One region of the Oceanimonas sp. AH20CE76 genome, then DNA from elsewhere that is predicted to be linked to it. Evidence: predicted binding sites of a transcription regulator. Region 1 holds the regulator's gene; each other region holds the start of a gene.
The links. The regulator sigma-54, encoded in region 1, starts transcription at its own class of promoters, with help from an activator protein. The targets are predictions, from matches to a motif close to TGGCACNGTTTTNGCTT.
Positions count from the first base shown of each region.

Region 1 (3,275 bases):
CCGGCTGATCCTTACCTGTGTAAGGACGCAGCTCGGCAATCCAATGAGGATTGGGCAGAAAGCGGGCATCAAACACAAAGTCAGCATCTTTGGAAACGCCATATTTGTAACCAAAAGACTCAAATACCCAGTTCAGCTCTTTTTCTTTTTTGCCAAGAATACGCTCGCGAATAATTTCGCTGAGATCGTGAATGCTTAAGCTTGAGGTGTCGATACGCAGATCCGCATCGGAAGACAAGGGGGCCAGCAGATGAGTTTCTTCGCGAATGGCCTCATCCAGAGTCAGGCTGTGGCGCGAGAGAGGGTGCAGTCGCCGCGTATCGCCAAAGCGGCGGATCAATACTGCGTTTTCGGCATCAATAAAGAAACTGGATACCTGCACCTCGTCCATGGCCCGCACTTCGGCCAGAAAGGCTTCCAGCTTATCGGGGCTGTCGGGCAGGTTGCGCACATCTATACTCACCGCAACCGCGCCGGGCCGGTTCTGGCGCAGGCGGACCAGCTCAGGCAGTAACTCAACCGGCAGGTTATCGACGCAGTAGTGACCCAGATCTTCAAGCACCCGCAGGGCGACGGTTTTACCGGACCCGGAACGACCACTCACAATCACCAGCTGCATATAGGCTCCTTCAGGCAGAAATCATGATTTGATAAAGCTCTTCGTCACTGCCGGCCTGACGCAGCTGCCGGCAAATCTGTTTGTTGCTGAGCTTTTCAGCAATTAAGGACAGCGTTTTCAGATGTTGTTTACATTCCTGCTCCGGCACCAGCAGCGCAAACACCAGACCAACCGGCTGATTGTCGATGGCATCAAATTCTACCGGTTCGGCAAAAGTCAGCAGTACCGCGGTCGCCTTGTTGTCATTGCCAATACGACCATGAGGTATGGCAATGCCATTACCGATGCCGGTAGTGCCCATCTTTTCACGGGCCAGCAAACAGTCAAAAAGCGGCTGGCTGCCGATATTCAAATGTTCGGCAGCCAGCTCGCTGATAATTTCCAGAGCACGCTTCTTGCTCGTGCAGGGAACTGCACTGCGCGTGCAGTCCCTGCTTAGTATGTCGGCGACTTCCATGGTTACTTTTGCTTGAGCTTCTCTTTGTGTTTGATGATCTGACGATCCAGCTTGTCAATGAGTCCGTCGATGGCGGCATACATATTTTCATGCTGGGCGTTGGCAAACAGCTCACCACCACTGACGTGCAGTTTGGCTTCGGCAATTTGCTGCATTTTTTCTACATTAAGGATGACGTGCACATTGGTAATGTGGTCGAAGTGGCGCTCCAGCCGGGTAAACTTGCTATTAACATAGTCACGCAGTGCATCTGTGATTTCTACATGGTGTCCGGTCAGGTTAATTTGCATAACGTCTTCCTTCTGTCGTTGCCTTTAAACCAGGCGTTTACGCTGATTGGAAGGGGGGATGGCCAGTGACTCCCTGTACTTGGCGATGGTACGCCTGGCCACCTTAATCCCCTGCTCGGCCAGCAACTGAGCAATCTTACTGTCACTCAGCGGCTTGGCCGGGTTTTCTGCTCCGACCAGCTTTTTGATCAGAGCACGAATTGCCGTGGATGAACATTCACCACCATCGTCGGTGCCCACATGACTGGAGAAGAAATACTTAAGCTCAAACACGCCCCGGGGCGAGTGCAGAAACTTTTGTGTGGTCACGCGTGAGATGGTGGACTCATGCATCTCTACTGCCTCGGCCACATGGTTCAGCACCATGGGCTTCATGGCCTCTTCTCCATACTCAAAGAATGCCTGTTGTTGTTCAACAATACAATTGGCAACCTTGAGCAGCGTCTCATTTCGGCTGTCGAGACTTTTAAGGAACCACTTGGCATCCTGCAGATGATTACGAATAAACTGGCCGTCTTCACTATTGCGGGGCTTGTCGGCAAGTGCGGCATAGGTCTGATTCAGGCGTACCTTGGGCATGGCCTCCGGGTTGAGTTCCACGACCCAGGCACCGTTGCGTTTGGTGACCACCACATCCGGAATAACATATTCGGAGCTGCCCTGAATAATGCTGCTGCCGGGGCGGGGTTCAAGCTGCTGGATCAGATTCAGAACTTCTCTCAGCTCGTCTTCTTTCAGCCTGGTCTTGCGCTGCAGAGTACGGTAGTCGCGGTTACCAAGCAGATCCATGTGCTGTTCCAGCAGCAACCGGGCTTCTGCCAGCCAGGGGGTGCTGGCGGGAAACTGGTCGAGCTGAATACACAGGCATTCCTGCACGCTGCGGGCAGCTACGCCGATGGGATCGAAATGCTGAATGCGTTTGAGCACGGCTTCTACTTCGTCGGCTTCAATGCCCAGCTCGTCGGCCGAGGCTGCAGCTAACAGTTCGTCAATATCGGCGGTGAGATAGCCTGCATCGTCCACGGCATCGATAATCGCAAGGGCAATGGCCTGATCGGTATCACTGAAGGGAGTCAGGTTCATTTGCCAGATCAGGTAATCCTGCAGCGTTTCGGTGGTTTCTCCCTGATAGACATTATCTTCCAGCCCTTCCGGCAGACCGGCACCACCACTGACCGGAGAGGCGGTATAAACTTCCTCCCAGCTGGTGTCCATGGGCAGCTCTTCAGAAAGCTGATTACGTTCCATGGCGCTGTCTGCGGCAATTTGCTCCTCGTTGCGATTATCCTCAACCCTGATACTGTCCGGCTCCTCCTGCTCCAGCAGCGGATTACTGTCCAGTGCCTGCTGAATTTCCTGCTGCAGCTCAAGGCTGGACAGCTGCAGCAGACGAATGGCCTGTTGCAGCTGAGGGGTCATGGTCAGCTGCTGGCCAAGGCGTAACTGAAGAGTCGGCTTCATGTATGCTAACGTCCTTCCATATCAACCGCGCGAAGCGGTGCCTTCAGAGGCTGAATTGTTCACCAAGATAGACTTTCTTGACCTGCTCATTGGCCAGGATTTCAGCTGGTGTGCCAGCAGCAATACGGTGCCCGTGGCTGACAATATAGGCCTTTTCACATACATCCAGCGTCTCACGCACATTGTGATCGGTGATCAGTACGCCCAGGCCTCGATCTTTCAGATGTAATATAATTTTCTTAATATCAAGCACAGAGATGGGATCAACGCCGGCAAAAGGTTCATCAAGCAGAATAAAGCGCGGATCTGCCGCCAGTGCCCGGGCAATTTCCACCCGCCGGCGTTCACCACCGGACAGACTCATACCGAGACTGTCACGAATATGGACAATATTGAACTCTTCCAGCAGCTGTTCCATTTTTTCGTTACGGCCGTCGGCGTTCAGATC
Region 1 covers NZ_CP155481.1:2,915,092-2,918,366, reverse strand. The annotation lists gene rapZ (RNase adapter RapZ) at 1-619, opposite strand, end outside; gene ptsN (PTS IIA-like nitrogen regulatory protein PtsN) at 630-1,076, opposite strand; gene hpf (ribosome hibernation promoting factor) at 1,079-1,366, opposite strand; gene N2M06_RS14315 (RNA polymerase factor sigma-54) at 1,391-2,827, opposite strand; gene lptB (LPS export ABC transporter ATP-binding protein) at 2,871-3,275, opposite strand, start outside.

Region 2 (3,275 bases), 1.3 Mb from region 1:
CTGCAGTTTAAACTTTGAAGCCGGAGCCTTTATTAATGCCCTTGGTGTGACCTTTTTGATCATAGGTCATGCTCTGGCGCTCGTGCAGCCGGCTGAGAATATTGGCCAGCTGGCGAGTGCCGGCAAGGGACTGCTCCAGCACCTGTCCGGCAACGTCGTTGCGCTCCTGACAAGTGGTCATTAATGCACGCAATGCATCAACCCTGGGTTTAAACTCAGTGCCCAGCAGAGCTACATCGGGGTGGTTGCACAGGCTGGCATCGGTGGCCTGAATATCGGCCAGCAGTTGCTGTTTCTGCTCGGTAAGAGGAGGGAGTTCCAGCGCCTTGCGCTGAACGATCAGCTCAAGCTCCTGCTCAGTGATCGCCAGCAGGCGCTCAAGTTGAGAATGTTGTTGGGTCAGCAGCGTATCAAGGCTCATTAATACAGAGACTCTATGTCGTTTTCAAGGCTGATAATATTACCGGCAAGACGCTCGGTATTCACCTGATAGCTGCCTTCATTGACTGCTTTTTTAATGGCGTCAAGGCGGGCGCTGTTATCGGTGCCGTCCCCGGCAGACAGACTTTGCTGCATGCGGTTAAGTTGTCTGGCCTCTGCCGTGAGCGTGACTTCATCTCGCCCGGCAACGGCTTTGGGTTCGCCACTGTTGCCGGTAGTAGCGGATGCACTTTTCTGCGGATATTTGTTTCCGCTGACCGGACCGTTATGAAATCCGGGAGGAAGCTTGTCTATGGCCATGGTCTTGTGTCCTGATTTGCTGCTGTCACACCGGTTATCGGCTGGCCCTTGTGCAACTTTAGCAGAATTTACAGACCCACCTTTACTACTCCGGCCTCGCTGATGCGCCCTTGTATCTGGCGGCCCGAACGGCTGTTGCGTACGCGAATGGTCTCATTAAAGGTGCCGTTTTCATCGGCCACGCCCTGAGTCCGGATAGACAGGCCGCCGTTTTCTGCCACTATGGTAACTTTGTCTCCTTTGCATACCACACACAGCTGGCTGGCCAGAATCGGCCTGCCCGGGCGCAGATCCCGCTTGCTGCGGGTGCCCACCAGAGCCTGAATATTATCAAATACGTCCCCTCTTACCAGCACTTCATCCTGGTAGCTTATCTGCAGCTGAGCCGGCTGCAGCAGAGTATTACGAGAGATAGGATCAGCAGCCGTCACCACGGGTTTAAGTACTTTTACCCGCACCGGCACAAACAGTTGCCAGCCGGGTTGCTCATGGCACTGTACAAACACATGAGTATTACGCCGCACTTCACCACTGCCGCGGATCTCTGCGGTAAGCATGCCGGGGCATTCACTCAGCTGCAGCCGGGTATCTATGCTTGAAGCCTCAATGATTACCTTGTCATCAGGGCCTGCCTGGACAAAATCGCTCACATAGTTTTCTGCGTAATGACGGATACTGTCGTGTATGCTGGTCTGAGCCGTTACCAGGGCCGGTAATAACGTGAATACAAGGCTTAAAAAAACATGTATGCATGGCTTGTTGTGGTAGTTAGGCAAAAAACCGTTAAGCATCGTTACTCCGTTGCCGATAGTACATAAATCATGACTGGTCCCATCTTTGCCGCTATGAAGTGGCACTGGCACATGGCCGGTGTTAAGCTAGAACCATCGTATTTTGCTGCATAAAGCATGCCATTGAACTGGCGGGCAGACAGCTAAATCTCATTCCGGAGGCTGAATAATGGCGGGTGTACTCGACTCGGTAAACCAGAGAACACAACTGGTGGGGCAAAACCGGCTGGAACTATTATTGTTCAGGCTTAACGGTCGCCAACGATTTGGCATCAACGTATTTAAGGTCAAGGAAGTGTTGCAATGCCCACGGCTCAGTGGCTTGCCTCAGCGTCATCCGGTTATTCGGGGTGTATCCAATGTTCGTGGCCAGACCATTTCCATTATTGACCTGAGCAAGGCCATGGGGGGCCGGCCGATAGAGCAAACCGAAGACAGCTTTGTCATTATCTCCGAGTACAACCGTTCGGTGCAGGGGTTTCTTGTCAGCTCGGTAGAGCGCATCATCAACGTCAACTGGGAGTCGATCTTGCCACCACCCAAAGGGGCCGGTCGCTTCAACTACATGACGGCCGTCACCGAAATAGACGGTGAGCTGGTGGAAATTCTCGATGTGGAAAAAATTCTTGATGAAATTTCTCCTGCCAGCACAGATGTTGACGCAGCGATTATTGAACGCTCAAAAGAAAATGCTGTCGAGCACAAGCCTGTTCTTATTGCAGATGATTCTTCTGTGGCCCGCCGTCAGGTAGTAAAGGCGGTTGAATCTCTGGGGCTTAAGTGTATTGTGACGGAAAATGGCCGGCAGGCGCTGAACAAGCTCAAAGAACTGGCTGCCAACGGTCCGATTCATGAGCAGTTATCATTGGTGATTTCCGATGTGGAAATGCCAGAAATGGATGGCTACACGCTTACCGCCGAGATTCGAAGTAATACTGCTCTTAAGGATCTGCATGTTATTCTGCATACCTCACTCAGTGGCGTATTCAACAAGGCGCTGGTTGAAAAGGTCGGAGCCGATAATTTTATCGCCAAGTTTCAGCCTGATGAGCTGGCCAGTGCAGTCAATGATGCACTCTAATTTTTGAAGGTGTAATAGCACGGATGAAAAATTTCACCGACGAGCAGTATTTGGCGTTTTGCCGGTTTCTTGAAAGCAACACCGGTATCGTCCTTGGAGCCAGCAAGCAATATCTTGTTAAAAGCCGGCTTTCACCGCTGATGTCTCGTTTTGGTATTGAATCCATGGGAGTGCTGATAGAGCGCTCCATGCAGCCTCGGGAGCGTGAACTGAAAACGGCCGTGGTCGATGCCATGACCACCAACGAAACACTTTGGTTCCGTGACAGCTACCCCTTTACTCAGCTGAGTGACCGTTTATTTCCGGAGTTGGCGAAACCCGGTAAATCACTGCGTGTCTGGTCTGCGGCCTGCTCATCGGGGCAGGAGCCTTATTCCATTGCCATGACGGCACAGGAGTACATGAGCCGGCGGCCGGGTGCCTTGCCGGGGCTGCAAATTATTGCCACTGATATTTCAGCCACCATGCTGGAACAGTGCAAACTGGGCATTTATGACAGCCTGTCTCTGGCCAGGGGCCTGTCTCCGGAGCGACGCAGCCGGTTCTTTACCGCGCTTGATAATGGCCGTATGCAGCTGCAGCCTGCCATTCGCAATATGGTCAGCTTTCGGCCCTACAACCTGCTCGACAGCTACAGTTCGCTGGGCAAGTTCGACATTATA
Region 2 covers NZ_CP155481.1:979,379-982,653, forward strand. The annotation lists gene N2M06_RS04755 (flagellar protein FlgN) at 8-421, opposite strand; gene flgM (flagellar biosynthesis anti-sigma factor FlgM) at 421-741, opposite strand; gene flgA (flagellar basal body P-ring formation chaperone FlgA) at 810-1,532, opposite strand; gene N2M06_RS04770 (chemotaxis protein CheV) at 1,702-2,613, shown strand; gene N2M06_RS04775 (protein-glutamate O-methyltransferase CheR) at 2,637-3,275, shown strand, end outside.
Region 2: flgA (flagellar basal body P-ring formation chaperone FlgA) is a predicted target of sigma-54. The motif match lies at 1,639-1,655, and genes of this name have one in related genera.

Region 3 (3,275 bases), 1.3 Mb from region 1:
GATCATCACACCGCTCAGCTGCTCACTCAGTTCACGGTAGGCATCCAGCCGCGACGCCCGCATGGCATGCAGCAGTTTCTGCTGATAATCCGCCGGCCGCTGTAAACTGATAGGGGCATAACCCACGGCATAAATATGGTTTCTGGCCGGTGTGGCACCACTGCCCTGCCCCACACAACCGCCAAGAAACACCAGGGTCAACAGGGTTATCAGCTTATTTCGCATAACGTCTCCGTATATGGTCAGGCACCTGCGGGCCGCGGGTGTCGAGCATGGCGGCCACCAGATAGCTCGGAATAAACTGCTGTGCACTGGCTACTACCGAATGGTCCGCCATGGTGATCAGCCGGGCATTCACCAGCCTGCCTCCCTGCGTCTCGCTGATGGTGCCATGCAGCAGATACTGGGCACCAATTTTACCACTGAGTTGCCGATAATCCCGGCTGGTGCTGATATCACCTTCAGGAGTAATGCGAATAAACGGCAGAGCCTTAAAATCGACAACCTTAAGGCCGTATTGATTAAGCTGAAACATCATGGTTTCTGACAGCAGACGACCAAACTCGTCCTGAGTGGTGTAATCCTCCTGACTGACAAAACCGCTCACTGCAATGCCTGCCTGCCGGTTCATCTGGTGAGCCGATGATACCAGCCGGTAGGCCAGTGCTGACATATGCTGCTGCAGCTGGGTTTGCCCGCCCACCAGTGAAGGACCGGCTTCCGGCAAATATACACTGCGGGCACCGGCGCTCATGCGCATGGGAATACCGTCCTGGGTATGCCGCGGAGCGCGGGCCGGTGCCGGCGTGGAGCCCAGGGGTTGATGGCTGACATAATGGGCCGCATGATCATGAGGCAGGTAATGATGCCGGCTGTCAAACCTGGGCTCACCGCTACAGGCCGATAACCCCAGCACAGTGACCAGAATAAGGGCTCTTGTCATTAACAGGCTCCGTGGTTTAAAAACTGAGTTCAGGAAACTAATCGAGTATCGGCCAAAAACAGCATAACTTTACCCGGCAAGAATATTGCATAAACCTTGCCATCTTCTTGCTGAGTGTTCGATGTTTAATTGACGCTCTTTACTTTTACACAGGATACCGCCGTGCTCAAAAATGTCTTTGCCTCATTGTTGCTGCTGTCTCCCTTTTTTACTCATGCCGACTGGTATCAGGCCGAGGGCTCGGCACCGCTCAGTCTGGGCACAGAGACAGCGCGTCAGCAGGCACTGGAACAGGCCCTGAGCGATGCCCTGCTACAGTCCGGCGCTTCCCTGAATACCATGCAGTCTGCCACCAATGGTACCTACGGCGGTCAGCAGCTGGATATTTCTGCTCAGGGCGAACTGATGGATTACCTGATTATTGACGAGCGCAAAAAACAGGGCAGGCTGTGGCTGACAGTACGGGCCGATATCTGGCCCGGTGAACGCCGGCAGGAACAATGCGCCGGCCGCTATCGTCCCGGCCTGGCACTGACCGCCATTACCCTGCGTCATCCCGAGCAGGGCAGCACGGGTCAAATTTATGAACTGGGTGCGGCCATCAGCAGCCGGTTATCGTCGATGCTGACACCCGCCGTCAATATTACGTCATCTACCGGTCAGCCACTGGACACGGACACCGCCCTGCCCAGAGACGCCGGGCTGCGTAAAGGCAGTGATGTGCTGACATCACGCCGGCAAGCCAGACTGCTGCTGAGCGGCAGCATTGAGGACATCAGTATTGAAGACGGCCACTGGACCAAGTGGACCTTTTCCGACATTCCCCGGGAGTTTCGCATGCGCATTGTGCTGGAAGACAGCCTCACTGGTGATGTGCTGCTGCAACGGGATTATCAGACCCGCTCCAGCTGGGATTATAAAAAGCACGACAAGGTAAATGTGCATCAGCAAAGTTTCTGGCATTCCGCCTATGGCCAGGCTGTTGAGCAACTGCTGCAGAATGTCAGCCAGGACCTGATCAAAGCCCAGGCCTGTATCAAGGCAGTGGGCAATATAGTGCAGCAGTCAGACGACGGCATTTTAATGGATCTGGGCCGGCGCGAGGGCATTCAGACCGGAGACAAGTTTACCCTGTTGCACAGACGCCAGCTTACGCCCGGGTATTACAGCGAAAGCACGTCAGGAGCTACTTTTGTGGTGCAGCAAAGCCACGCCGACTACAGCATTCTGATGCCTGCCGGCCAGGAAGCCAACATCACCCCGGCTACTCCCGGAGACCGACTGGTGCAGCTGTGGTAAGCCTGCTTATATAACCGGCAAACGGGCGGCAATATATTGCGCTGCAAAGGGAAATTTGCAATATTGTAGCCCGCTGTGTCCCCGTAGTTTAATGGATAAAACAAGCCCCTCCTAAGGGTTAGATGCAGGTTCGATTCCTGCCGGGGACGCCATTCATCGACGCTTTCCTTTCTGCTACATTGACGACTTCGGTTCAAACTGGGAGTCATTAATGTCTAAATCCGTCCTGATTACCGGCTGCTCTTCCGGCATTGGTCATGCTGCCGCTCACTATCTTAAGCAACAAGGCTTTAATGTGGTGGCTTCCGCCCGCCGGCCGCAGGATGTATTGCAGCTGGAGCAGGAAGGGCTACAGGCGGTATTGCTGGACCTGGCAGACGATTCCAGCATAGAGCAGGGCCTGGAGCAGGCTCTGGCTTACACCAATGGCACCCTTTATGGCCTGTTTAATAACGGTGCCTACGGCCAGCCCGGTGCCCTTGAAGATCTGCCCACTGAGGCGCTGCGGGAGCAGTTCAATACCAATTTTTTTGGCACCCATCACCTCACTCGGCTAGTGTTGCCCCTGATGCTGCAGGCCGGTGAAGGCCGCATTATTCAGAACAGCTCGGTACTGGGGCTGGTAGCCATGAAGTATCGCGGTGCCTATAACGCCTCCAAGTTTGCCCTGGAAGGCTACACAGACACACTGCGGCTGGAGCTTGCCGGCACCCCTGTGCATGTGAGTCTGCTGGAGCCAGGCCCCATTGAAACTCAGTTCAGGGCCAATGCCCGCGCCGCTTTTCTCCGTCACATCAATATGAAAGACAGCCGCCACCGGGCCGGCTATGAACAAACGCTGGCCCGGTTGGAGAAGCCCGGCCCCAGCTCCCGCTACAGCCTGCCGGCGGAAGCTTGCCTGCCTCCTGTGCTGCACGCCCTGACCAGCGCCAGCCCCAAAGCCCGTTATCCGGTGACCCGGCCCACCAAAATGCTGGGCTGGCTGCGCCGGTTTATGAGCACAGCCGCCCTCGACCGGCTAATGTTAAAGGCC
Region 3 covers NZ_CP155481.1:975,777-979,051, reverse strand. The annotation lists gene N2M06_RS04750 (LPP20 family lipoprotein) at 1-225, opposite strand, end outside; gene N2M06_RS04745 (FlgO family outer membrane protein) at 215-943, opposite strand; gene N2M06_RS04740 (flagellar assembly protein T N-terminal domain-containing protein) at 1,106-2,242, shown strand; tRNA gene N2M06_RS04735 (tRNA-Arg) at 2,320-2,394, shown strand; gene N2M06_RS04730 (SDR family oxidoreductase) at 2,454-3,275, shown strand, end outside.
Region 3: N2M06_RS04740 (flagellar assembly protein T N-terminal domain-containing protein) is a predicted target of sigma-54. The motif match lies at 1,018-1,034, and genes of this name have one in related genera.